One region of the Kosakonia sp. YIM B13571 genome, then DNA from elsewhere that is predicted to be linked to it. Evidence: predicted binding sites of a transcription regulator. Region 1 holds the regulator's gene; each other region holds the start of a gene.
The links. Region 1 encodes PurR, which represses purine synthesis genes. Its sites were predicted from a motif close to CANGCAAACGTTTGCNTG; they were not measured.
Positions count from the first base shown of each region.

Region 2: a site for PurR is predicted at 1,697-1,714, ahead of purL (phosphoribosylformylglycinamidine synthase). Genes of this name have one in related genera too.
Region 3: a site for PurR is predicted at 4,174-4,191, ahead of cvpA (colicin V production protein). Genes of this name have one in related genera too.
Region 4: a site for PurR is predicted at 3,203-3,220, ahead of ACFX4O_RS01200 (amino acid aminotransferase). Genes of this name have one in related genera too.

Region 1 covers NZ_JBHZPL010000002.1:165,877-172,127, forward strand. The annotation lists gene cfa (cyclopropane fatty acyl phospholipid synthase) at 1-999, opposite strand, end outside; gene punC (purine nucleoside transporter PunC) at 1,302-2,498, opposite strand; gene punR (DNA-binding transcriptional activator PunR) at 2,610-3,521, shown strand; gene purR (HTH-type transcriptional repressor PurR) at 3,540-4,565, opposite strand; gene ACFX4O_RS05935 (YnhF family membrane protein) at 4,863-4,952, shown strand; gene ACFX4O_RS05940 (MFS transporter) at 5,121-6,251, shown strand, end outside.
Region 2 covers NZ_JBHZPL010000007.1:29,481-35,731, forward strand. The annotation lists gene mltF (membrane-bound lytic murein transglycosylase MltF) at 1-1,532, opposite strand, end outside; gene purL (phosphoribosylformylglycinamidine synthase) at 1,805-5,692, shown strand; gene qseE (two component system sensor histidine kinase QseE/GlrK) at 6,225-6,251, shown strand, end outside.
Region 3 covers NZ_JBHZPL010000008.1:56,298-62,548, forward strand. The annotation lists gene truA (tRNA pseudouridine(38-40) synthase TruA) at 1-298, shown strand, start outside; gene ACFX4O_RS17625 (DedA family protein) at 326-985, shown strand; gene accD (acetyl-CoA carboxylase, carboxyltransferase subunit beta) at 1,089-2,003, shown strand; gene folC (bifunctional tetrahydrofolate synthase/dihydrofolate synthase) at 2,074-3,345, shown strand; gene dedD (cell division protein DedD) at 3,335-4,036, shown strand; gene cvpA (colicin V production protein) at 4,247-4,735, shown strand; gene purF (amidophosphoribosyltransferase) at 4,916-6,251, shown strand, end outside.
Region 4 covers NZ_JBHZPL010000001.1:234,806-241,056, reverse strand. The annotation lists gene ldtD (L,D-transpeptidase) at 1-491, shown strand, start outside; gene ACFX4O_RS01210 (YcbK family protein) at 680-1,228, shown strand; gene ACFX4O_RS01205 (MBL fold metallo-hydrolase) at 1,255-1,902, shown strand; gene ACFX4O_RS01200 (amino acid aminotransferase) at 1,949-3,139, opposite strand; gene ompF (porin OmpF) at 3,326-4,468, opposite strand; gene asnS (asparagine--tRNA ligase) at 5,071-6,251, opposite strand, start outside.

The DNA.
Region 1 (6,251 bases):
CGGCCAACTATTAAGAAAACGCTCATGCCACGCCATCAACGTACGGTCATAATCCGCGCCGAAATTGTGCCAGTCTTCCATCACAAAATGTGATTCGCTGGCATCCGCAATCTGTCGCACTGAAGGCAGGCAGCCATTCGGGAAAATGTAGCGGTTGATCCACGGATCAACACTGTGATCGGTACGTTTTGAGCCGATGGTGTGCAGTAAAAAAATGCCATCGGGTTTCAGGTTACGATCGACGACGCGGAAGTAGGTCGCGTAGTTTTTTGGCCCGACATGTTCAAACATGCCAACGGAGACAATGCGGTCAAATTGCTCGTCAAGGTCGCGATAATCCTGCAAGCGAATATCGACATCCAGCCCTTCGCAACGCTTCTGTGCCAGTTTTTGCTGCTCTGCAGAAATTGTCACACCCACCACGCTGACGCCGTAATTTTGCGCCATAAACTGCGCCAGTCCACCCCATCCACAGCCAATATCCAGCACGCGCATACCGGGTTTCAATTGCAGCTTGTCACCAATAAGCCGCAATTTTGCCCGTTGTGCGTCATCCAGCGTTTCAGCGTCTTTCCAGTAGGCGCAAGAGTATTGCATCTGCGGATCCAGCATGCGGGTAAACAGATCATTACCGAGATCGTAATGTTCTTTGCCCACAATCCAGGCCCTTTTTTTACTTTGCAGATTAAATAATCTTGCTCCGGCAATGCGGAGTGTGTCTTTGAGATGGTGTGGAAGTTGGTTTTCCAGCCCGGCGCGCAGGACTTTGGTAAAGAATATGTCCAGGCGGGCGCAATCCCACCAGCCGTCCATATAACTTTCGCCGAGTCCGAGCGAACCTTCTTGTAAAACACGTTTGAAAAAATCAGGGTTTTTCACCTGAATATCTGACGCTGCGGGACCGTTGACGCGGATACCTGCGCGACCCAGCAGTTCGTTTGCTATACGGAACCAATTGTCATCCCGTACGCTAACTTCTTCTATACACGATGAACTCATAACTTCTCCATCACTCGCAGTGATCAGAACCTTCAAACAGCGTAGACGCTTTTTCGGGCTTGTGAGAAATCTCACGGTTTTCACCGTGAGGCTGATATCCGACGTAGAACAGAGGAAGGGAGAGAACCCTTGCCGAAAGGCCTTCCATGGGTAAACGGGTACAATCCGGTACCCGTTAATGCATAATATTTATCGTATTTATGAAACAGCCGAAAATGAGTATAGGCTTCAATATCGGGTGATTCAATAAAAAGCAGGTAGCAAGCTAATCACTGTGTTATTGATAGTCGCTTGCGCAATTATCAATGCGATGAGGGAGCCACAACCTTTTTATCAGCCAGTTCATCCTGAGTACGGCGCTGTAGCCGATAGCCCAACGCGGCCAGTAACACCATTGACACCATAACACTGGTGGTGGTGAGCAGTGGCGTTGCGATTAGCCATGAGACGACCAGACTTGCCAGGAAACATAAACCCAGCTGTAGCGTATTCTGCAATGCGGCCGCGCGACCGGTTGCCTGCGGGAAAGGGCGCAGAGCCTGCGCGACCACGATAGGGTAAATCGCGCCGTTCGCCATTGCCATAAAGCAGAAGGGGATGAGCAGCGCGGTCAGCGAAACGTCCGGCATAAAACCGACGGCCCAGGTGGCGAGGACACTTAACGCGAAAGCCCCCAGCAGCCACGGCAGCAAACGAGAACCCTGCCATTTCTGCAACGCGGCACGGCAACCGTAACCGCCCACTAAAAAGGCGATGGTTTGCGGCACATAACTGAGGCCTATAACCGATGGGCCATAACCCATTTCATGCAGAATAAACGGCGAGCCGGTCAGCCAGGCGAAGAAGCTGGCAGAGCAGGCGGCATAGATAATTACGTTTCCGCGGTAGTATCGAGCGCGCAGCAGATCCATAAATGTTAGCGGTTGTTCGTGGTGTTCAATTTTCTTCGCCGGTGATTTCAGTCGCCATGCCGGGATCATCAGAATTAACGTAATCGCCAGTAAGGTGGCGAAAATGGCCTGCCAGTTGAAATGCGCAAGGATCCAGGCGCCAAGCAACGGTGCCAGCGCTGGCGTCAAACCCACGAGCGGCATAATGGTGGCGAAGATGCGATTGACGCGATGTGCAGGGTAGTTATCCGTCACCAGCGCCTGCCAGCTTACCGTGGCGGCGCAGACCCCCACGGCTTGCACAAAACGCAGCACCAGTAACAAGGTTGCATCGCGTACCCATAATGTTCCCAGACAGCCCAGCGCAAAAATCGCCAGCCCGGCCAGTAAAACCGGCTTGCGACCATAGCGATCTGATAGCGGCCCCCATACCAATTGCGCAATGGCAAAGCCCGCCAGAAACAGGCTTAAAGTTGCGCTAACCACCGCAGACGATGTGTGTAAATCTTGCTGTATCGCGCTGAAGGCGGGGAGGTACATATCAGTGGCTAAAAAGCCGAGCACGCTTAATCCCGCGAGCCAGACTAAAAATCCGTTGCCAGGTTGCATTAGGGGTTCTCTTTATTGCAGGTAATCAGGGCTGTCGAGTGTAAGGAGTGCATTAGCGCTTGTGAAACGCTAATATTTGCGTAGTGGTTTCAAAATTTTTGCAGGCAGATTATGTGGTCAGAATATTCGCTGGAAGTGGTTGATGCTGTAGCGCGTAATGGCAGTTTTAGCGGTGCGGCGCAGGAGTTACATCGTGTACCTTCTGCGGTGAGCTATACCGTGCGGCAGCTTGAAGAGTGGCTTGCCGTTCCGCTGTTTGAGCGCCGTCATCGGGATGTAGAACTTACGCCTGCCGGGGTCTGGTTTTTGAAAGAAGGGCGAGCTGTTATCAAAAAAATGCAGGTCACTCGTCAGCAGTGCCAGCAAATCGCCAATGGCTGGCGCGGGCAACTGGCGATTGCCGTCGACAACATTGTAAAACCTGAACGTACCCGGCAATTGATCGTCGATTTCTATCGCCATTTCAGTGATGTTGAGTTGCAGGTTTATCAGGAAGTCTTTAACGGAGTCTGGGATGCGCTTGCTGATGGGCGGGTTGAACTGGCGATTGGTGCAACGCAAGCAATCCCCGTCGGTGGACGTTATGCGTTTCGTGATATGGGAATGCTGAGCTGGAAATGTGTGGTTTCCAGCCGCCATCCGTTGGCGTCGATGGCAGGCCCGCTTAGCGACGACACCTTGCGCAACTGGCCTTCACTTATCCAGGAAGATACGTCCCGTTCGTTGCCGAAACGTATTACTTGGCTGCTGGATAATCAGAAACGCGTGATTGTCCCTGATTGGGCATCATCAGAGGCTTGCTTATCTGCAGGGTTATGCGTGGGAATGGTACCGGCACACTTTGCCCGCCCGCGCCTCGACAGTGGCGACTGGGTTGCGCTGACCCTGGAAAATCCCTTCCCGGATGCGGCGTGCTGTCTGACGTGGCAACAAAATGAGGCTTCCCCAGCGTTAAACTGGCTGCTGGAATATCTGGGGGATAGTGAAACGCTGAATGACGAGTGGTTACGGGAGCCGAATTAACGGCTCCGTCAGAAGCGGTTAGCGGCGGTAGTCGCGGAACGGGCCATCGGCCACGGAGCGGCGCTCAACCAGGCGCGGGTGCACTTCAATAGACTGTGACTCTTCGCGCTTGTTGACGATGCGATCAAGCAGCATGGTAAACGCCGTTTCCCCCAGCGAATCTTTCGGCTGGTGAATCGTGGTCAAGGCCGGGGTAAAGAAGCGTGAGTTGCGAACATTGTCATAACCAATCAGGGAAATATCCTGCGGTACGCGTAAACCCATTTCATCGGCAGCGCAAAGCGCGCCCATCGCCATAATGTCGCCGCCGCAAAAGACTGCGGTAGGGCGATGCGTTTGACCAAGGATTTGCTGCATTGCGCGATAGCCGGATTCCGGCTCGAAATCACCCTGTACTATCCAGTTTTCCGGCACAGTAATAAGGGCTTCTTCCATCGCTTTCATAAAGCCTGCCAGGCGGCCAGCACCCGTGTTACGCTCCAGAGGCCCGGGGATCACGCCAATATCGCGATGTCCACGATCGATAAGATAACGCCCGGCCATGTACCCGCCTTCAAAGGCGTTATCAATAACGGAATCAGTAAAGTCGGCCTTCGATTCGCCCCAGTCCATCACCACCATGGGAATATGACGGTACTCTTCCAGCATGCTCAATAGTGATTCCGGGTATTCGGAACACATCACCAGTAAACCATCGACGCGCTTTTGCGCCATCATCGACAGATAAGCGCCCTGTTTTTCCAGGCTATTCCAGGCATTGCCGAGGATTAAGGTGTAACCCTTCTGGAAGCACTTTTTCTCTATGGCTTCGATAATTTCGGCAAAATAGGCTGCTTCGCTGCTGGTTGCCAGCAAGCCGATCGATTTTGTGTGATTGACTTTCAGGCTGCGAGCGACGGCGCTGGGGGAATAGTGCAACTCTTTAATTGCCGCCCACACGGCGTTGCGTGTCTCTTCGGCGACGAAACGGGTTTTGTTGATTACATGTGATACGGTTGTAGTGGAAACGTTTGCTCGTTTCGCTACGTCTTTAATCGTTGCCATCAGATATCACTCCAGACCATATCATAAGCTCCTGATAATACTTTAGGTAAACGTTTGCCTTTAATCACCCTGTACCCATCAAAGGGGGTGCGGTACGCCGGGAAAACGACACGGGACGTCAGGAGGGGAGTCAATGGCCGGTACGCTAATAAATTTAGCGTCGAATTTTGTCTGATCTTGAGCAAAAGGGGAAGTATTAAAACGTTTCTCCTGTGAATTCCCGCAAGATTTTTAAGATAATTTGTGCAAAAATGCGTTATCTCACTTTTTGTGGGGAAATTAAAAAGGGGAAAATTGATGAGCACCGATCTGAAGTATTCTTTAGTTACTACCGTCATCGTTCTGAGCCTGATTGTTTTCGGCGGCCTGACTGCTGCACTGCATTGATCTATCGCGAGGGAGAGCCTTCTCCCTCGTTTTTCTTCCCCCCGCTATTGTTATCACTTCTGCAATAATCTTTTGTCATTCTGCTAACTTCTGTTTTTTGTGATTGCTGTCATACTTTTGACTTCAGCGACAGGGTCGCAAGTCGGCATGTCTTTTTTGGAGTGACAGATGAAAATTAATTTCCCTTTGCTTGCCCTGGCGATTGGCGCCTTCGGCATTGGTACCACCGAGTTTTCCCCGATGGGATTACTGCCGGTTATTGCCCGCGGCGTTGACGTCTCTATTCCGGCGGCGGGGATGCTGATTAGCGCTTATGCTATCGGTGTGATGGTCGGTGCGCCGTTGATGACGCTGTTGCTGTCGCACCGTGGCAGACGCAACGCGCTGATCTTTTTGATGGCGATTTTTACGCTCGGTAACGTGCTATCGGCGATTGCACCGGATTACACCACATTAATGCTGGCGCGTATCGTCACCAGCCTGAACCATGGTGCTTTCTTTGGTCTTGGCTCGGTGGTGGCAGCAAGCGTTGTCGCGAAAGAGAAGCAGGCTAGCGCGGTGGCGACCATGTTCATGGGACTGACCATTGCTAACATTGGCGGTGTACCTGCCGCAACATGGCTGGGTGAAACCATTGGCTGGCGTATGTCGTTTATGGCCACCGCCGGGCTGGGTGTGATTGCCATGGCGAGCCTGTTCTTTTCGCTGCCGAAAGGTGGGGCAGGTGAGCGCCCGGATGTACGTAAAGAGCTTTCGGTGCTGGTACGCCCACAAGTGTTGTCTGCGCTGCTGACGACTGTGCTCGGCGCAGGTGCCATGTTCACGCTGTATACCTATATTGCGCCGGTGCTGCACACCATTACCGATGCCACTCCCGTCTTTGTGACTGCGATGCTGGTGTTGATTGGTGTTGGCTTCTCCATTGGTAACTATCTCGGTGGCAAACTGGCGGATCGCTCGGTCACCGGCACGCTGAAAGGTTTTTTGATCTTGCTGATTGCTATCATGCTGGCGATCCCGTTCCTGGCGCGCAGCGAAGTGGGCGCGGCCATTAGTATGGTGGTATGGGGGGCGGCGACGTTTGCGGTGGTTCCGCCGTTGCAGATGCGCGTAATGCGAGTTGCACACGAAGCACCTGGGCTTTCATCGTCGGTCAATATCGGTGCCTTTAACCTCGGTAACGCGCTGGGCGCGGCAGCCGGTGGGGCAGTGATTTCCGGTGGGCTGGGTTATGATTTCGTACCGGTCATGGGCGCGATTATTGCCGGGCTGGGCCTGCTGGTGGTGCTGTTCTCTGGC
Region 2 (6,251 bases), on a different contig from region 1:
ACCAGTGCGTCCGGCACCAGCAGCGGGTTTCGCGGGAAGGCGTCATTAGCGGTTAACGCACTAAAGGGCAGCACGCCGTAAGCCGGGCGATTCAATTCATCCGTTGATACCGCCGGGTAACTCTGCGCCAGCTTCAGCGCTTTTACTGCTTCCTTCTCTTTTTCCAGCAAATAGCCAACCAGGCTAATTTCATACTTACGAATATTTTCTACATAGGCATACGCTTCATGCCCGCGAGCGTAACCGTACGTCAGCTTGCTGTAGTATTGTTTCTGGCTTAATAGCGGCAGGCGCTGTTTCACGTCTGCCCAACTGTCCGGATTGCCTTTCGTCTTCGCCGTCAATGCGCGGGCATCCAGCATATGTGCGTAGCCCATATTATAAGCCGCCAGCGCGAACCAGATTTTTTCATCCTGCGGAACGGAGTCCGGCACTTTGCTCATCATATCCACCAGATAACGTGCGCCGCCGCTAATGCTTTGCTCCGCGTCAGTACGATCGCTTAAACCCAGACTCTGCGCCGTATTGCGAGTCAGCATCATCAAACCACGAACGCCGGTGGGGGATGTGGCCTGGGAATCCCAGTGCGACTCCTGATAAGAGATGGCTGCGAGCAGTCGCCAGTCGATCGCCTGGGCGTACTTTTCAAACAGCGGTTGCAGATCCGGCAGGACGCTATCAACGGCACGTAAAAAGGTGCGCGTGTCGACATAGTCAAAACCTTCGCCGTGGCCGAGGTATTTCTCCTCTAATCGCGCAAGTGTGCCGTCTTCATTCATATTATTGAAAAAATCGAGCATCGCGGCCGACAGCGTATTATCGTCATCGCGCTTGCTAAACCAGGTGACGGGCTGCTCATCGGTGATATCCAGCGCCACTGCCAGTTCGGGATGGACGCGCTGGTACAGGCTAATCGCGACCGAATCGGCGATGGTGTAGCTCAGTTTCCCGTCGACGACTTGTTGCAGTAGTGCGGTCGTGCCGATTTTTTCATCCACCGTCCAGCTTAACTCCGGGTACTTCTTCTCTTTTATTTCGCGCAGATCGTCCAGCACAACATGGCCGGAGGCAACGGTTAACTGGCTGGCATTAACGGACTCCAGCGTCCGTGGGCGGTAGCTGCCCACGCGATACACCAGCTGCTGAGAAACGGAGTAGTAAACCGGCCCGGTTTGGTAGTTTTTCACCCGTTCGCTGTTGTAGACCAACCCAGCGGCGAGCATATCGGCGTCGTCATTATCCAGGTCGTCAAACAATTGGCTGATATTCTGCCGTACTGTGACTTTCAGTTTGACGCCAAGGTAATCGGCAAAATGCTGCGCGAGATCGTAATCCAGCCCATACGTTTTGCCATCAACGGTGTTGTAAGTCAGCGGTGTGGCTACCGTACTGACGCGCAGCTCCCCACGAGCTTTGATCGCCGCGATGCGATTATCGGCTTTGCCGAACCAGGGGATAGAAGGCCACAGGGCCGCTGCCAGCAGCAGGGTGACAATGCCGATGAGCAGATAATTAATCTTAAATTTTTTCAAGGAGTTAATTCTCTGCGCCGTGCTTTGCCTCAGAAGGTTCTCGTGATGATAACAGTAAGGTTTGTCGGTGATTGAGCGGCATTTTGCGCAACAAAACGCCAGTTGGCAACTAATTAGAGCATTCGGCGACAGCTATTGTTAAAAATTGGCGGCGATTTTATTTCGACGCAAACGGTTTCGTCGGCGCGCAGGATTCTCTATAATGACGCCCGTTTTCCCCTGGTGCACACTTAAAGCGTCCCCGACGCTTCGTAATCGAAGACGAGAGACTTATGATGGAAATTCTGCGTGGTTCGCCTGCATTGTCCGCTTTCCGTATCAACAAACTGCTGGCACGTTTTCAGGCTGCCAACCTCCCGGTAAGCAACATTTACGCCGAATACGCTCACTTCGCCGATCTCAATGATGGGCTGACAGAAGATGAATACGCACGGCTCCAGCGCTTGCTGAAATACGGCCCAAGCCTTAGCAGCCATACCCCGACCGGAAAATTACTGCTCGTCACTCCTCGTCCCGGCACCATCTCTCCCTGGTCTTCTAAAGCCACCGATATCGCTCACAACTGCGGCCTCAATAAAATTAATCGCCTTGAACGCGGCGTCGCCTATTACGTTGACGCAACCGGGCTGACTGACGCCCAGTGGAGCGACGTTGCCGCAGAGCTGCATGACCGCATGATGGAGAGCGTATTCACCTCACAAGCAGACGCCGAACACCTGTTTGAGCACCATCAGCCTGCGCCGGTACAGAGCGTGGACCTGCTCGGTGAAGGCCGCCAGGCGCTGATTGAGGCCAACCTGCGTCTGGGGCTTGCGCTGGCGGAAGACGAAATCGACTACCTGCAAGAGGCATTCACCCGCCTGGGGCGCAATCCGAACGACATTGAGCTTTATATGTTCGCGCAGGCGAACTCTGAGCACTGCCGCCACAAAATTTTCAACGCCGACTGGGTGATTGATGGCCAGCAGCAGCCGAAGTCGTTGTTCAAAATGATCAAAAACACCTTCGAGCAAACGCCGGATTTCGTGCTGTCGGCCTATAAAGATAACGCCGCGGTGATGGAAGGTTCCGAGGTGGGCCGCTTCTTCGCCGATCGCGGGGAAGGGCGTTACGACTATCATCAGGAACCGGCGCATATTCTGATGAAAGTGGAAACCCACAACCACCCGACGGCGATTTCGCCGTGGCCGGGTGCGGCGACAGGTTCCGGCGGCGAAATCCGCGACGAAGGTGCAACCGGCCGTGGTGCAAAACCCAAAGCGGGGCTGGTGGGCTTTTCCGTTTCTAACTTGCGCATTCCTGGCTTTGAACAGCCGTGGGAAGAGGATTTCGGCAAACCGGATCGTATCGTCACCGCGCTGGATATCATGACTGATGGCCCACTGGGCGGCGCGGCATTCAACAATGAATTTGGCCGTCCTGCACTGAACGGCTACTTCCGTACTTATGAAGAGAAAGTGAACAGCCACAACGGCGAAGAGCTGCGCGGCTACCACAAACCGATCATGCTGGCGGGCGGCATCGGCAACATCCGCGCCGATCACGTACAGAAAGGTGAAATCACCGTTGGCGCGAAACTGATCGTGCTGGGCGGCCCGGCGATGAATATCGGTCTGGGCGGCGGCGCGGCGTCGTCGATGGCATCTGGTCAGTCCGACGCCGATCTCGATTTTGCCTCGGTACAGCGCGACAACCCGGAGATGGAGCGTCGTTGCCAGGAGGTTATCGACCGCTGCTGGCAACTGGGCGATGCCAACCCAATCCTCTTTATTCACGACGTTGGCGCGGGTGGTCTTTCTAACGCCATGCCGGAGCTGGTGAGCGACGGCGGGCGCGGTGGTCGTTTTGAGCTGCGCGATATTCTGAGCGATGAGCCGGGAATGAGCCCGCTGGAAATCTGGTGTAACGAATCACAGGAGCGCTACGTGCTGGCGGTTGCCGCCGATCAACTGGCGCTGTTTGACGAATTGTGCCGCCGCGAGCGCGCGCCTTACGCGGTGATTGGTGAAGCGACGCAAGCGCGGCACCTGACGCTCAACGATAATCACTTTAACGATCAGCCGATCGACATGCCGCTGGATGTGCTGCTGGGTAAAACGCCGAAGATGACCCGCGATGTCGCGTCTCGTCAGGCAACTGGCGAGGCGCTGAATGTGCAGGGCATTTCTATTGCCGATGCGGTTAACCGCGTGCTGCACCTGCCAACCGTGGCAGAAAAAACCTTCCTTGTGACCATCGGCGACCGCACGGTGACCGGTATGGTTGCGCGCGATCAGATGGTTGGCCCGTGGCAGATCCCGGTGGCGAACTGCGCGGTAACCACCGCCAGTCTCGATAGCTACTACGGTGAAGCGATGGCGCTGGGCGAACGTGCGCCGGTTGCGCTGCTCGATTTCGCCGCTTCTGCCCGCCTGGCAGTGGGGGAAGCGCTCACTAACATCGCCGCGACGCAGATTGGCGATATCAAACGCATTAAGCTGTCGGCAAACTGGATGGCCGCAGCCGGGCACCCTGGCGAAGACGCTGGCCTGTATGCCGCAGTGAAAGCGGTGGGCGAAGAGCTTTGTCCGGCGCTGGGTTTAACTATTCCTGTGGGCAAAGACTCTATGTCGATGAAAACCCGCTGGCAGGAAGGCAGCGAGGAGCGCGAAATGACCTCTCCGCTGTCGCTGGTGATCACCGCGTTTGCCCGCGTTGAAGATGTTCGCGGCACGGTTACTCCACAGCTTTCCACGGAAGATAATGCGCTGCTGCTGATTGACCTGGGTAATGGCAGTAACGCACTGGGCGCCACCGCGCTGGCGCAGGTTTACCGCCAGCTTGGCGACAAACCGGCCGATGTGCGTAACGTCGAGCAACTGAAAGGCTTCTTTGACGCCATCCAGGCGCTGGTAGCGGACCGCAAACTGCTGGCCTACCACGATCGCTCCGATGGCGGCCTGCTGGTTACGCTGGCAGAGATGGCCTTTACCGGCCACTGTGGTATCAACGTTGACATCGCGTCTCTCGGCCAGGATCGCCTCGCAGCGCTGTTTAATGAAGAGCTGGGCGCGGTGATTCAGGTGCGTGCAGCCGATCGTGAAGCGGTAGAAAGCGTGCTGGCGGCTTACGGCCTGGGCGATAGCGTTCACTATCTCGGTCATGCCGTCGCTGGCGATCGCTTTGTCATTGAAGCCGATGGTCAGGCGGTGTTCAGCGAAAGCCGCACTCAGCTGCGCATGTGGTGGGCGGAAACCACCTGGCAGATGCAGCGCCTGCGTGATAACCCGGAGTGTGCGGATCAGGAGCATCAGGCGAAAGCCAATGACAACGATCCGGGCCTCAACGTGAAGCTCTCTTTTGATATCAATGAAGATATCGCCGCGCCGTTTATTGCTACCGGCGCGCGCCCGAAAGTGGCTGTGCTGCGTGAACAAGGCGTTAACTCCCACGTTGAAATGGCGGCGGCGTTCCATCGCGCCGGTTTTGATGCCATTGACGTGCATATGAGCGATCTGCTGGCAGGGCGCACTGGCCTTGAGCATTTCCAGTCGCTGGTTGCCTGCGGCGGCTTCTCATATGGCGATGTGCTCGGCGCGGGTGAGGGCTGGGCGAAATCGATTCTGTTCAACGAGCGCGTGCGTGATGAGTTCGAAACCTTCTTCCACCGTCCGCAAACACTGGCGCTGGGCGTGTGTAATGGTTGCCAGATGATGTCTAACCTGCGTGAACTTATTCCTGGCAGCGAGCTGTGGCCGCGTTTTGTGCGTAACCACTCTGACCGCTTTGAAGCGCGCTTCAGCCTGGTGGAAGTGACGCAAAGCCCGTCGCTGTTGCTGAACGGTATGGTTGGCTCGCAGATGCCGATCGCCGTTTCTCACGGTGAAGGCCGAGTGGAAGTGCGTGATGGCGCGCATCTGGCACAGCTGGAAAGCAAAGGGCTGGTGGCGCTGCGCTACGTGGATAACACCGGGGCCGTGACGGAAACCTACCCGGCGAACCCGAACGGCTCACCGAACGGCATTACGGCAGTGACCAGCGAAAGCGGGCGCGTAACCATCATGATGCCGCACCCGGAGCGCGTGTTCCGTACCGTTTCCAACTCCTGGCACCCGGAAAACTGGGGCGAAGACAGTCCGTGGATGCGTATCTTCCGCAACGCGCGTAAGCAACTGGGTTAATTTCGCAATAATCTGTAAGCCCTCTTCTTAAGAGGGCTTTTTTTCGCCTGTGCAAAAGTGTCTGTATTTCCCGACATTGGGTATTGGACAGTGTCTCTAAAAGGAGACATTTAATTTATTGATTATAAATGATTTATTTTTGATGCTATGAGCGTGTTGCTAAATAGCGACAGGTTGTTGAAATGTTAAGCACATCACATTTTCATATTTGAAATATTAAATGCATTATAATCAATAGATTAAATTAAATGTTGGTAAGTTGGCACAATACCTGCATAATATTAAGCAGTGGCTCATTCACCTTCTTATGTCAGCCCCTTCGGGACGCGCTACATAAACTTCGAATGACGCACTTAAAGGTGCCTGCCGTCCACCTACTGATTATTGCACTGCTTTATCAGACATCGGGCGAAACGTCGAGTTAGGCACCGCCTAATTTCATAACAAAGCCGGGTTAATCCCCGGCTTTGTTGTTTCTGGCTTTTGGCAAATCGGTTAGCATCTCTGTACCTTTTATTGCGAGAGTACTGCCTTGAAACGCTGGCCCGTTTTCCCCCGC
Region 3 (6,251 bases), on a different contig from region 1:
CACGCCGTGGCGTAACCTGATGCATATCAACGTCAGCCGCTACGGTGCTTATATTGTGGTCGATATCAAAGCCAATGCCTTTGTACATCATATGGTCAGGAATATTGTCGGCAGCCTGATGGAAGTAGGCGCCCACAACCAGCCGGAGAGCTGGATAGCAGAGTTGCTGGCGGTAAGGGACAGAACGCTGGCGGCAGCAACGGCGAAAGCGGAAGGGCTCTATCTGGTGTCGGTGGATTATCCCGCACGCTTTGAGCTTCCCGCTGCGCCAATGGGCCCGCTGTTCCTGGCGGACTAGTCGCAATTTAAAAAGGCATAACCAGACATGGACTTAATACACTTCCTCATTGATTTCATCCTGCATATTGATGTGCACCTGGCGGAGCTGGTAGCGCAATACGGCATCTGGGTTTACGCCATCCTGTTCCTGATCCTGTTTTGTGAAACCGGCCTGGTGGTGACACCGTTTTTGCCGGGTGATTCGCTGCTGTTTGTTGCTGGCGCGCTGGCCTCGCTCGGCACTAACGATCTGAATGTCCATATGATGGTGGTACTGATGTTGGTTGCCGCGATTGCGGGCGATGCGGTGAACTACACCATAGGACGTGTGTTCGGTGAGCGTTTATTCAGCAATCCGGATTCAAAGATTTTCCGTCGCAGCTATCTCGATAAAACGCATCAGTTTTATGAGAAACACGGTGGCAAAACGATTATCCTGGCGCGTTTTGTCCCGATCGTGCGTACTTTTGCACCTTTTGTCGCAGGCATGGGGCATATGTCCTATCGCCACTTCGCGCTGTTCAATGTGGCTGGCGCGCTGCTGTGGGTGTTACTGTTCACCTACGCAGGATATTTCTTTGGCACCATCCCGGCTATCCAGGAGAATCTTAAGCTGCTGATTGTGGGAATTATCGTGGTGTCTATACTTCCCGGAGTGTTTGAAGTTATTCGTCACCGCCGCGCCGCGTCGCGACAGGTAAAATAAGAAGTCAGTGGCGGTTCGACCACTTTTTTATCCCAAGTTGCGAACCGTTATGTTTTAATGTGCACCATTTATGGGCTACCAGGTTCATGTATAAAGGTTATCAATGAGCTGGATTGAAAGAATTAAGAGCAATATTACCCCCACCCGTAAGGCGAGCATCCCTGAAGGCGTGTGGACAAAATGCGACAGCTGCGGCCAGGTGCTGTATCGCGCCGAGCTGGAGCGTAACCTTGAGGTCTGCCCGAAATGTGACCACCACATGCGGATGTCAGCGCGTAATCGCCTGCATAGCCTGCTGGATGAAGGTTCACTGGTAGAACTGGGTAGCGAACTTGAGCCAAAAGATGTGCTGAAGTTCCGCGACTCCAAAAAGTACAAAGACCGTCTGGCGACCGCGCAGAAAGAAACTGGCGAGAAAGACGCGCTGGTGGTGATGAAAGGTACGCTGCACGGCATGCCGGTTGTGGCAGCGGCGTTTGAGTTTGCCTTTATGGGCGGCTCAATGGGTTCGGTTGTCGGCGCGCGTTTTGTGCGTGCGGTCGAGCAGGCGCTGGAAGACAACTGCCCGCTTATCTGCTTCTCCGCTTCCGGCGGCGCGCGTATGCAGGAAGCGCTGATGTCGCTGATGCAGATGGCGAAAACCTCTGCCGCGCTGGCGAAAATGCAGGAGCGCGGTCTGCCGTATATCTCCGTGCTGACCGACCCGACCATGGGCGGCGTCTCCGCAAGCTTCGCGATGCTGGGCGATCTGAACATCGCTGAACCGAAGGCGTTGATTGGTTTTGCCGGTCCGCGCGTTATCGAGCAGACCGTGCGTGAGAAACTTCCGGCAGGTTTCCAGCGCAGCGAATTCCTGATTGAAAAAGGTGCGATCGATATGATTATCCGCCGCCCGGAACTGCGCCTTAAACTGGCGCGTATTCTGGCGAAGCTGATGAATCTGCCGTCGCCGGAACCGGAAGATACGCTGACGGGCACGGTGATGCCGTCACCGACCGATCAGGAAGGCGAAGCCTGATAATACCGAAGGGCAGAGCCGACAGGCTCTGCCCTTTTGCTTTTCAAACCGTACATTATCAACGGGCACCATGGACACAAAACGCATTCCGCAAGCCACGTCGCCCCTGGCCGCGTGGCTTTCTTATCTGGAAAATCTGCACAGTAAAACCATCGATTTGGGCCTTGAGCGCGTAAGCCAGGTGGCGGCGCGTCTCGATGTGCTCCGTCCCGCGCCGTTTGTCTTTACCGTTGCCGGAACCAATGGCAAAGGTACGACCTGCCGCACACTGGAATCCATCTTGCTGGCTGCGGGTTACCGTGTCGGCGTTTACAGTTCGCCGCATCTGGTGCGTTACACCGAACGCGTACGTGTGCAGGGTGATGAGCTGGCCGAGAGCGCACATACCCACTCTTTTGCCGAAATCGAAGCTGTGCGTGGCGATATTTCGCTGAGTTACTTTGAATACGGCACTCTGTCGGCACTGTGGCTGTTTAAACAGGCGCAGCTCGATGTGGTGATTCTGGAAGTCGGCCTTGGTGGTCGCCTGGATGCGACCAATCTGGTTGATGCCGATGTCGCCGTTGTCACCAGCATTGCACTTGATCATACCGACTGGCTGGGGCCGGACCGTGAAAGTATTGGCCGCGAAAAAGCGGGCATCTTCCGCAGCGGTAAACCGGCGGTGGTTGGCGAACCAGACATGCCGCACACCATTGCCGACGTGGCGCATGAAAAAGATGCGCAACTGCTGCGCCGTGACGTGGACTGGCAGTATGAAGTGAGCGCAGATAGCTGGCGTTTTCGCGATGCGCAGGGCGAGCTGAACGGATTGCCGCTACCGCAGGTGCCGCAGCCAAATGCCGCCACCGCGTTGGCCGCGCTGCGCGCCAGCAAACTGGCGGTGAGCGAGCAGGCTATCCGCGATGGCATCGCCAGCGCGATTTTGCCCGGACGCTTCCAGATTGTGAGCGAGTCGCCGCGTCTTATCCTCGATGTCGCGCATAATCCTCATGCGGCAGGCTATCTTGCCGGGCGCCTTTCCGCGCTACCGAAAACCGGGCGCGTGCTGGCGGTGATTGGCATGTTGCATGATAAAGACATCGCCGGAACGCTTGCCTGTCTGGAGCCGGTGGTCGATAGCTGGTATTGTGCCCCTCTGGAAGGGCCGCGCGGTGCAACAGCGGAACAATTGCTGGCGCATCTGCAAAACAGCCGTGCATGGCCGGATGTCGCGCAGGCCTGGCAGGCGGCAATGGCGGACGCCGACGCCTGTGATACCGTGCTAGTGTGTGGCTCGTTCCACACGGTGGCACATGTCATGGAAGCGATGGAAAAAGCGGGGAGAACCGGTGGCAAGTAAGTTTCAGAACCGTTTGATGGGAACCATTGTGCTGGTCGCGCTCGGGGTGATTATTCTCCCTGGGCTACTCGACGGGCAGAAAAAGCATTATCAGGATGAGTTCGCGGCGATCCCGCTGGTGCCGAAACCCGGCGATCGCGATGAGCCCGATATGATGCCTGCGGCAACGCAAGCGTTACCGGCGCAGCCGCCGGAAGGTGCAGCGGAAGAGGTGCGCGCCGGGAACGCGGCAGCGCCATCGCTGGATTCGTCGCGCCTGGCGGGGAACGGCAGCCCGGATCCGGAAGTCACCAGTACGCCGGTAGAACAGCCAAAGCCAAAACCTGTCGAGAAGCCGCAGCCAAAACCGCAACCGCAGCAGCAGGCGCAACCGCCTGCCGCACGTGAGCAGCAGACGGCGACCAACGACGCGCCGGCAAAAGCGCAGGAGGATAAATCCGCGCCGACCGGTAAAGCGTATGTCGTGCAACTGGGCGCGCTGAAAAACGCCGATAAAGTGAATGAAGTGGTGGGCAAATTACGTGGCGCGGGGTATCGCGTTTACACGTCGCCGACGACGCCGGTTCAGGGTAAAATTACCCGCATTCTGGTGGGACCGGATGCATCACGGGACAAGCTAAAAGATTCACTCGGCGAGCTTAAACAGATCTCAGGTTTAAGCGGCGTTGTCATGAACTATAGCGCGAATTAATGGCTGATCCTTGCCTCGCTTTGCGACATAAGAGGGCGAGGGAAGCCAATAATTAACACGCCCGAAGAGGCCAAAGTTCCGATGGCGTTGAATATTTTTTCAGCGCCATTTTTATTTCCGCGCGGGAAGGAAATCCCTACGCAAACGTTTTCTTTTTCTGTTAGAATGCGCCCCGAACTGGACGACAGGGCGTAAAATCGTGGGACACATATGGTCTGGATTGATTACGCCATCATTGCGGTGATTGGTTTTTCTTGTCTGGTAAGCCTGATCCGCGGCTTTGTTCGTGAAGCGTTATCGCTGGTGACATGGGGCTGTGCTTTCTTTGTCGCCAGTCATTACTACACTTACCTGTCTGTCTGGTTCACGGGCTTTGAAGACGAACTGGTGCGCAATGGCATCGCCATTGCAGTCCTGTTTATCGCGACGCTGATTGTTGGCGCTATCGTTAACTATGTGATCGGTGCGTTGGTGGAGAAAACCGGCCTGTCGGGTACTGACAGGGTGTTGGGGATCTGTTTTGGCGCGCTACGCGGCGTGCTGATCGTCGCCGCCATTCTGTTCTTTCTGGATACCTTTACAGGCCTGTCGAAGAGTGAAGACTGGCAGAAGTCGCAGCTTATCCCGCAATTCAGCTTCATCATCAGATGGTTCTTTGACTATCTGCAAAGCTCGTCGAGTTTCTTGCCCAGGGCATAAACCCTGAGATGTGGCTTAGAGTTTGGTGTATTAGGCTATTTTACTCGCCATTTTGAACCTGGGCAGTGCTCACAATCCTCGCGTACTACGTGTACGCTCCGGTTGTTGCGCGCTGTCCGTGTTCAAACTGTCTTCGACAATTACGCCTACTAAACCAAACTCTTAACGAGGAAAAGACGTATGTGCGGTATTGTCGGTATCGCCGGTTTTATGCCGGTAAACCAGTCGATTTATGACGCGTTGACGGTGCTTCAGCACCGTGGGCAGGATGCTGCGGGCATCATCACGATTGATGCCAATAACTGTTTCCGTCTGCGTAAAGCGAACGGCATGGTGAGTGATGTATTTGAAGCCCGCCATATGCAGCGTATGCAGGGCAATATGGGTATTGGTCACGTACGTTATCCCACTGCGGGCAGCTCCAGTGCTTCAGAAGCGCAGCCTTTTTACGTTAACTCCCCGTACGGCATTACGCTTGCGCACAACGGCAATCTGACCAATGCGCACGAGCTGCGTAAAAAGCTGTTCGAAGAGAAGCGTCGCCACATTAACACCACCTCTGATTCTGAAATCCTGCTCAATATCTTTGCCAGTGAGCTGGATAACTTCCGCCATTATCCGCTGGAAGCCGACAACATTTTTGCCGCCATTGCCGCCACCAACCACCAGATCCGCGGTGCATACGCTTGTGTGGCAATGATTATCGGCCACGGTATGGTTGCGTTCCGCGATCCGAACGGTATTCGCCCGCTGGTGCTGGGCAAACGTGAGCTCGGCGATGGCCGCACCGAGTATATGGTCGCTTCTGAAAGCGTGGCGCTTGATACGCTGGGCTTTGACTTCCTGCGCGATGTCGCGCCGGGCGAAGCGGTGTATATCACTGAAAAAGGCCAGTTGTTCAGCCGCCAGTGCGCGGACAACCCGGTCAGCAACCCGTGCCTGTTTGAGTACGTTTACTTTGCGCGCCCGGACTCTTTTATCGACAAAATTTCCGTCTACAGCGCGCGTGTGAACATGGGCACTAAACTCGGCGAAAAGATTGCCCGCGAATGGGAAGATCTGGATATCGACGTGGTTATTCCGATTCCGGAAACCTCCTGCGATATCGCACTGGAAATCGCCCGTATTCTCGGTAAGCCGTACCGCCAGGGTTTTGTGAAAAACCGCTATGTCGGCCGTACCTTCATCATGCCGGGCCAACAGTTGCGCCGTAAATCTGTGCGCCGCAAACTGAACGCCAACCGCGCTGAGTTCCGCGATAAAAACGTGCTGCTGGTGGATGATTCCATCGTACGCGGCACCACTTCAGAGCAGATTATCGAGATGGCGCGCGAAGCTGGCGCGAAGAAAGTCTATCTCGCTTCTGCCGCCCCGGAAATTCGTTTCCCGAACGTCTACGGTATCGATATGCCAACGGCAAATGAGCTGATTGCGCACGGTCGTGAAGTGGATGAAATCCGCCAGATCATCGGCGCTGACGGGCTGATTTTCCAGGATCTTAACGATTTGATTGACG
Region 4 (6,251 bases), on a different contig from region 1:
CTGTATTGCGAGGATGGAACAGCAAGGAAGCGGTTGACCCGTATATGGTCGATTGGGCGACCATTACTCCCTCGAATTTACCGTTCCGTTTCCAGCAGGCGCCTGGCGCGCAGAATTCGCTGGGGCGTTATAAATTCAATATGCCGAGTTCGGATGCCATTTATTTGCATGACACGCCGAACCATAATCTGTTCCAGAAAGAGGCGCGGGCATTAAGCTCGGGCTGCGTACGCGTCAATAAAGCCTCTGAGCTCGCTAATATGCTTTTGCAGGATGCGGGATGGAACGATACGCGGATTTCAGATGCGCTAAAACAGGGGGATACGCGGTATGTCAATATTCGTCATGATATCCCGGTCAATCTCTACTACCTGACCGCTTTTGTCGGTGCCGACGGCCGGACGCAGTATCGTACAGATATTTACAATTATGATCTGACGGCGCGATCGGGTGCACAAATCTTGTCGAAAGCTGAACAATTGATCAGATAAATGAAGCAGTTTCAGTCAGCGTGTTGTCGTAATAACTGGCATAAAACGGGCTCTGAAGGCCACAGAGCCCGTATTTGCTGGGATGAGGCAGCCTTGACGTGGCGTTTGTTGCCCGGTAAGGTGCCTCTCGTGCGCTAAAAGAGTGCATAAATTTTGTTCAACATTGCTTATCTGTAGAATTTATTATCATGGATAAATTTGACGCTAATCGCCGCAAATTGCTGGCGTTGGGTGGGGTCGCACTCGGTGCTGCCATCTTACCAACACCGGCTTTTGCAACCCTTTCCACGCCACGACCGCGTATTTTGACGCTGAGTAATCTTAATACCGGTGAATCTATTAAAGCTGAGTTCTTCGATGGCAGGGGCTATATTCAGGATGAATTAGCAAAACTTAACCATTTTTTCCGTGATTACCGCGCGAATAAAATCAAAACCATCGACCCTCGTTTGTTCGAGCATCTTTTCCGTTTGCAGGGGCTGCTGGGAACACGCAAACCTGTGCAACTGATCTCCGGCTACCGTTCTGTTGATACCAACAATGAACTCCGCGCACACAGCCGCGGTGTGGCGAAACAGAGCTATCACACCAAAGGTCAGGCAATGGATTTTCATATTGAAGGGATTTCGCTGAGTAATATTCGCAAAGCCGCGTTATCTCTGCGCGCGGGTGGTGTAGGATACTACCCCAGCAGCAACTTTGTGCATATTGATACCGGGCCGGTAAGGCACTGGTAAAACTCAGGCTGAGCTACAGGAGCAGTATGAACTATCGTATTATTCCGGTTACCGCGTTCTCCCAGAATTGTTCGCTTATCTGGTGTGAGCAGACCCAACTTGCCGCCGTGGTCGATCCCGGCGGTGACGCCGAACGGATTATTCAGGAAGTGGACGCCTCTGGCGTGACACTCACGCAGATCCTGCTTACGCATGGTCACCTTGATCATGTTGGCGCGGCAGCCGAACTGGCGCAGCATTATGGTGTGCCGATTATCGGCCCGGAAAAAGAAGATGAGTTCTGGCTGCAAGGCCTGCCGGCACAAAGCCGGATGTTTGGCCTGGATGAGTGCCAGCCGCTGACGCCCGATCGTTGGTTAAATGAAGGCGACAGCGTAACAGTGGGTAAAATAACGCTGCAGGTATTGCACTGTCCTGGTCATACGCCGGGGCATATTGTGTTCTTCGACGCCCAATCCCGCTTGCTGATTTCCGGCGACGTGATTTTTAAAGGTGGCGTGGGCCGCAGCGATTTCCCGAAAGGCAATCATGGGCAATTGATTGATTCCATCAAGCGCAAATTGTTGCCACTGGGCGATGATGTTACTTTCCTTCCCGGCCATGGCCCGATGTCTACGCTGGGAAATGAGCGGTTGCACAATCCGTTCCTGCAGGATGAATTACCGGTCTGGTAAATAAAAAAAGGGTCGCTTCGGCGACCCTTTTTGTTGCTGCTGTAACTTACAGTACGGCAACGATAGCTTCGCACAGCGGCGACATATTATCCGGCGTCATACCCGCGACGTTAATGCGTCCTGAAGCAACCGCGTAGATCCCAAACTCTTCACGCAAGCGCAGCACCTGCTCTTTGGTCAGGCCGCTGAACGAGAACATACCGTTCTGTTTGGTGATGAAGCTGAAATCGCGATTAGCCCCTTTCTCCTGCAAGGTATTAACAAACAGCAGACGCATACGCTGAATGCGCTGACGCATGTCCGTTAACTCTTGCTCCCAAATGGCACGCAGAGCCTCGTTACCGAGAATGGTTGCAACCACCGACGCGCCGTGCGCTGGCGGGTTAGAGTAGTTGGCACGAATAACGGCTTTCATCTGACTGAAGGCGCGATCGGCGCTTTCCGCGTCTGCACTCACCAATGTACAGGCACCGACGCGCTCATTGTACAGGCCAAAATTTTTCGAGAATGAACTAGCCACCAGTAACTCTTTATGCAGCGCAGCAAACGCGCGCAGCCCTTCAGCATCTTCTTCGAGACCGCGAGCAAAGCCCTGGTAAGCGAAGTCGAACAGTGGCAGCCAGCCTTTTTCAACGGACAGCTTCGCCAGTGTTTCCCACTGTTCGAGCGTTGGGTCGATACCTGTCGGATTATGGCAGCAGCCGTGGAACAGCACCACGTCGCCAGCCTGGGCGTTATTCAGGCTTGCCAGCAAACCATTGAAGTCCAGCGCATGGTTTTGCGCGTCATAGTAAGCGTATTCACACACTTCCAGACCGGCTGAATTAAACACGCCTTTGTGGTTCGGCCAGCTCGGGTTGCTCACCCAGACACGTTTTGCGGAGGTGTTTTTGGCGAGAAAATCCGCCGCCACACGCAGGCCACCCGTACCGCCAGGCGTTTGCGCGGTGCGCGCACGTTTGTCATTGATAATCGCGTTGCCTTTGCCGAACAGCAGTTCCTGAGTGCAACGGCCAAACTCATGAATACCGTCGATACCGAGGTAGTTCTTGGTGGTTTCGTTTTCCAGCAGATAAAGCTCGGCTTTTTTAACGCTGGTCAGTACCGGGGTCTTGCCGGTTTCATCTTTATATACACCGATGCCTAAGTTGATTTTATTGGGGCGTTCATCGGCGCGAAACAGATCGGCCAGACCCAGAATGGGGTCGGCAGGGGCGGCGGTTATATTCTCAAACATGACGAGGTTCCATTTTGATGACAGAAGGGAGATCCGCTATCAGGTTAACGGCTGACACAGGAATTGCCAACCGTTTGCGATAAAAAGCGCGATGCTTTTCAAAACTCATCGTAATTAATCTTGCAGGCATAAAAAAACAGGGCCAATGGCCCTGTTTGATATGCATATAACAGTCGAGGGTGACTATTAGAACTGGTAAACGATACCAACTGCTACGGTGTCGTCAGAACCTACGCCCAGTTTGTTGTCTTTATCAATCTGGTTGATGATGTAGTCAACATAGGTGGACATGTTTTTGTTGAAGTAGTAGGTTGCGCCAACTTCAACATAGTTGATGTAATCTTCGCTACCGATACCTGCAACATCTTTCGCTTTAGATTTGTAGTAAGCGATGGACGGACGCAGACCGAAGTCAAACTGGTACTGTGCAACAACGGAGAAGTCCTGAGTTTTGTTCAGGTAACCATTGCGCTCAACGCTGCCCGGAGGTGTAGTATTCAGGCGAGTTGCGTTGCGGGTTTCACCATACAGAGCTGCCAGGTAGATGTTGTTAGCATCGTATTTGATACCGGTCGCCCACTGCTCAGCTTTCTTACCTGCCGCGCCGTAGCCAGTCGCAGACGCATCGTTAGCTTCCTGCGTATTGGTACGATCTGCTGCGCCGTAAGCACCAACGATACCAAAACCTTCAAAGTCATAGCTTACAGACGTCGCCCAGCCATCTCCGTTGGAGCGAGTAATATCATCCGCACTATCAGTGAGTTTTGTAGCACGCTCGTTTTTACCCAAGTACTGAACGCCAAAGTTCAGACCGTCAACCAGGCCGAAGAAGTTGCTGTTACGGTAAGTCGCCAGACCACCGTTACGGCTGGAGAAGAAGTTGTCGCTGTTCGCGGTGTCGCCGCCGAACTCTGGCAGCATATCGGTTACGCCGATTGCATCGTATACCAGACCGTAGTTACGACCGTAATCTAAAGAGCCTGCGTCGCCGAATTTCAGACCAGCGAATGCCAGACGCGTTTTGTTACCCTTCTGAGCATCGGTACCACCTTCAGAGTTGTTACCCTGGAAGTTGTATTCCCACTGGCCGTAACCGGTCAGTTGGTCGTTGATTTTGGTTTCGCCTTTGAAGCCCAGACGAGCGTAAGTTTTATCGCCGTTGCCGCCGTAGCTGTTGGCACCGTTGTCTTTAGAGAAGTAGTGCAGACCTACAGCTTTACCGTAGATGTCTACTTTGTTGCCGTCTTTGTTGTAGATTTCTGCAGCGTTAGCTGCACCGGCTGCCAGCAGAGCAGGGATAACCACTGCCAGAATATTGCGCTTCATCATTATTTATTACCCTCATTGGTTTTTTTTGAACACCTGCCACTGCCGCCAATAAATTCCGTCAATAAAAATTTACGGAACTATTGATGAGAGTTTGGTGTCTTTCTGTGTCTGAAAGGCATCTTTCCAAACATAACAACGTTTCGCTAGTCTGAAAGTGCTACAAATGTATTAAAGCAGTAACAAAAAGAAATATTGTGTAAGAGTTTGTGTATTTAAGGGAACTTTGTGAACCATCTCAAAATTCGGCACAGAGTGCTGGTTTATTGAGCGTGTCTATTACTATTTATATGAATTACTTATATTTAATTAAGATAAAGGCTTTTCTTATCCAGTAAATGTCTGCGGCACGTTTTTTCTAATAATGACATTCAGCCATCTGGATGTCTGTGCGAATTTTAACCAAAAGTGCTAATTAACAGGCTGACATATCCCGTAATAAAGGGATGGGGTGTTTTTTGTAGTGAAGGTTTTCAGGCGTAAAAATGTGCAAAGAAGGGTAAAAAAGCAGTGAAATTCGATGAGCGCGCCGAGGTGCTGTTAATAAAAGTTGACGGGTATCACATAAATGAAAAAGGCCAGCGATAACACTGGCCTTTAGAACATCAGAACGTTGCGCTGCGTGGCGTGCGCGGGAATGGAATTACATCACGCACGTTCTGTACGCCGGTCACATAGGCAATCAGGCGTTCAAAACCGAGACCGAAACCGGAGTGCGGTACTGTGCCGTAACGACGCAGATCGCGATACCACCAGTAGTCTTCTTTATTCAGTCCCATTTCCGCCATACGGGCATCCAGGACATCAAGACGCTCTTCACGCTGCGAACCGCCGATGATTTCACCGATACCCGGTGCCAGCACGTCCATCGCCGCCACGGTTTTGCCATCTTCGTTAAGGCGCATATAGAAGGCTTTGATATCTTTCGGATAGTTTTTCACCACCACCGGCGCTTTGAAGTGTTTCTCGGCCAGGTAACGTTCATGTTCAGAAGCCAGGTCAACGCCCCAATAAACCGGGTTCTCGAACTTCTCTCCGCATTTTTCGAGAATGGCGACCGCATCGGTGTAATCAACCTGGGCGAAATCGGCCGCAATGAAACGCTCCAGACGGCCAATCGCGTCTTTGTCCACACGCTCTTCAAAGAATTTCAAATCATCCAGACGCTCTTCCAGAACCGCTTTAAAGGCGTATTTCAGCATCGCTTCAGCCAGACGGGCGTTATCGTCGAGATCGGCGAAAGCGATTTCCGGTTCCAGCATCCAGAACTCAGCCAGGTGGCGGCTGGTGTTGGAGTTCTCCGCGCGGAAAGTCGGGCCGAAGGTATAAACCTTGGACAGGGCGCAGGCATAGGTTTCCGCATTCAACTGGCCGGAAACGGTCAGGAACGCTTCTTTGCCAAAGAAATCTTTATCAAAATCAACTTTGCCTTCCGCGGTACGTGGCAGGTTTTCCATATCCAGCGTGGAGACGCGGAACATTTCGCCTGCACCTTCGGTATCTGACGCGGTGATAAGCGGCGAGGAGACCCAGAAGAAACCTTGTTCGTCAAAGAAGCGATGCAGCGCCTGCGCCAGCGTGTGGCGAACGCGCGCAACCGCGCCAATCAGGTTGGTGCGCGGGCGCAAATGGGCAACTTCGCGCAGATACTCAATGCTGTGGCGTTTGGCCGCCATCGGGTAGGTATCCGGATCTTCAACCCAGCCGGTGACTTCGACAGAGGTCGCCTGAATCTCAAGGCTTTGGCCTTCGCCCGGTGAGGCCACAACTTTACCGGTCACAATCA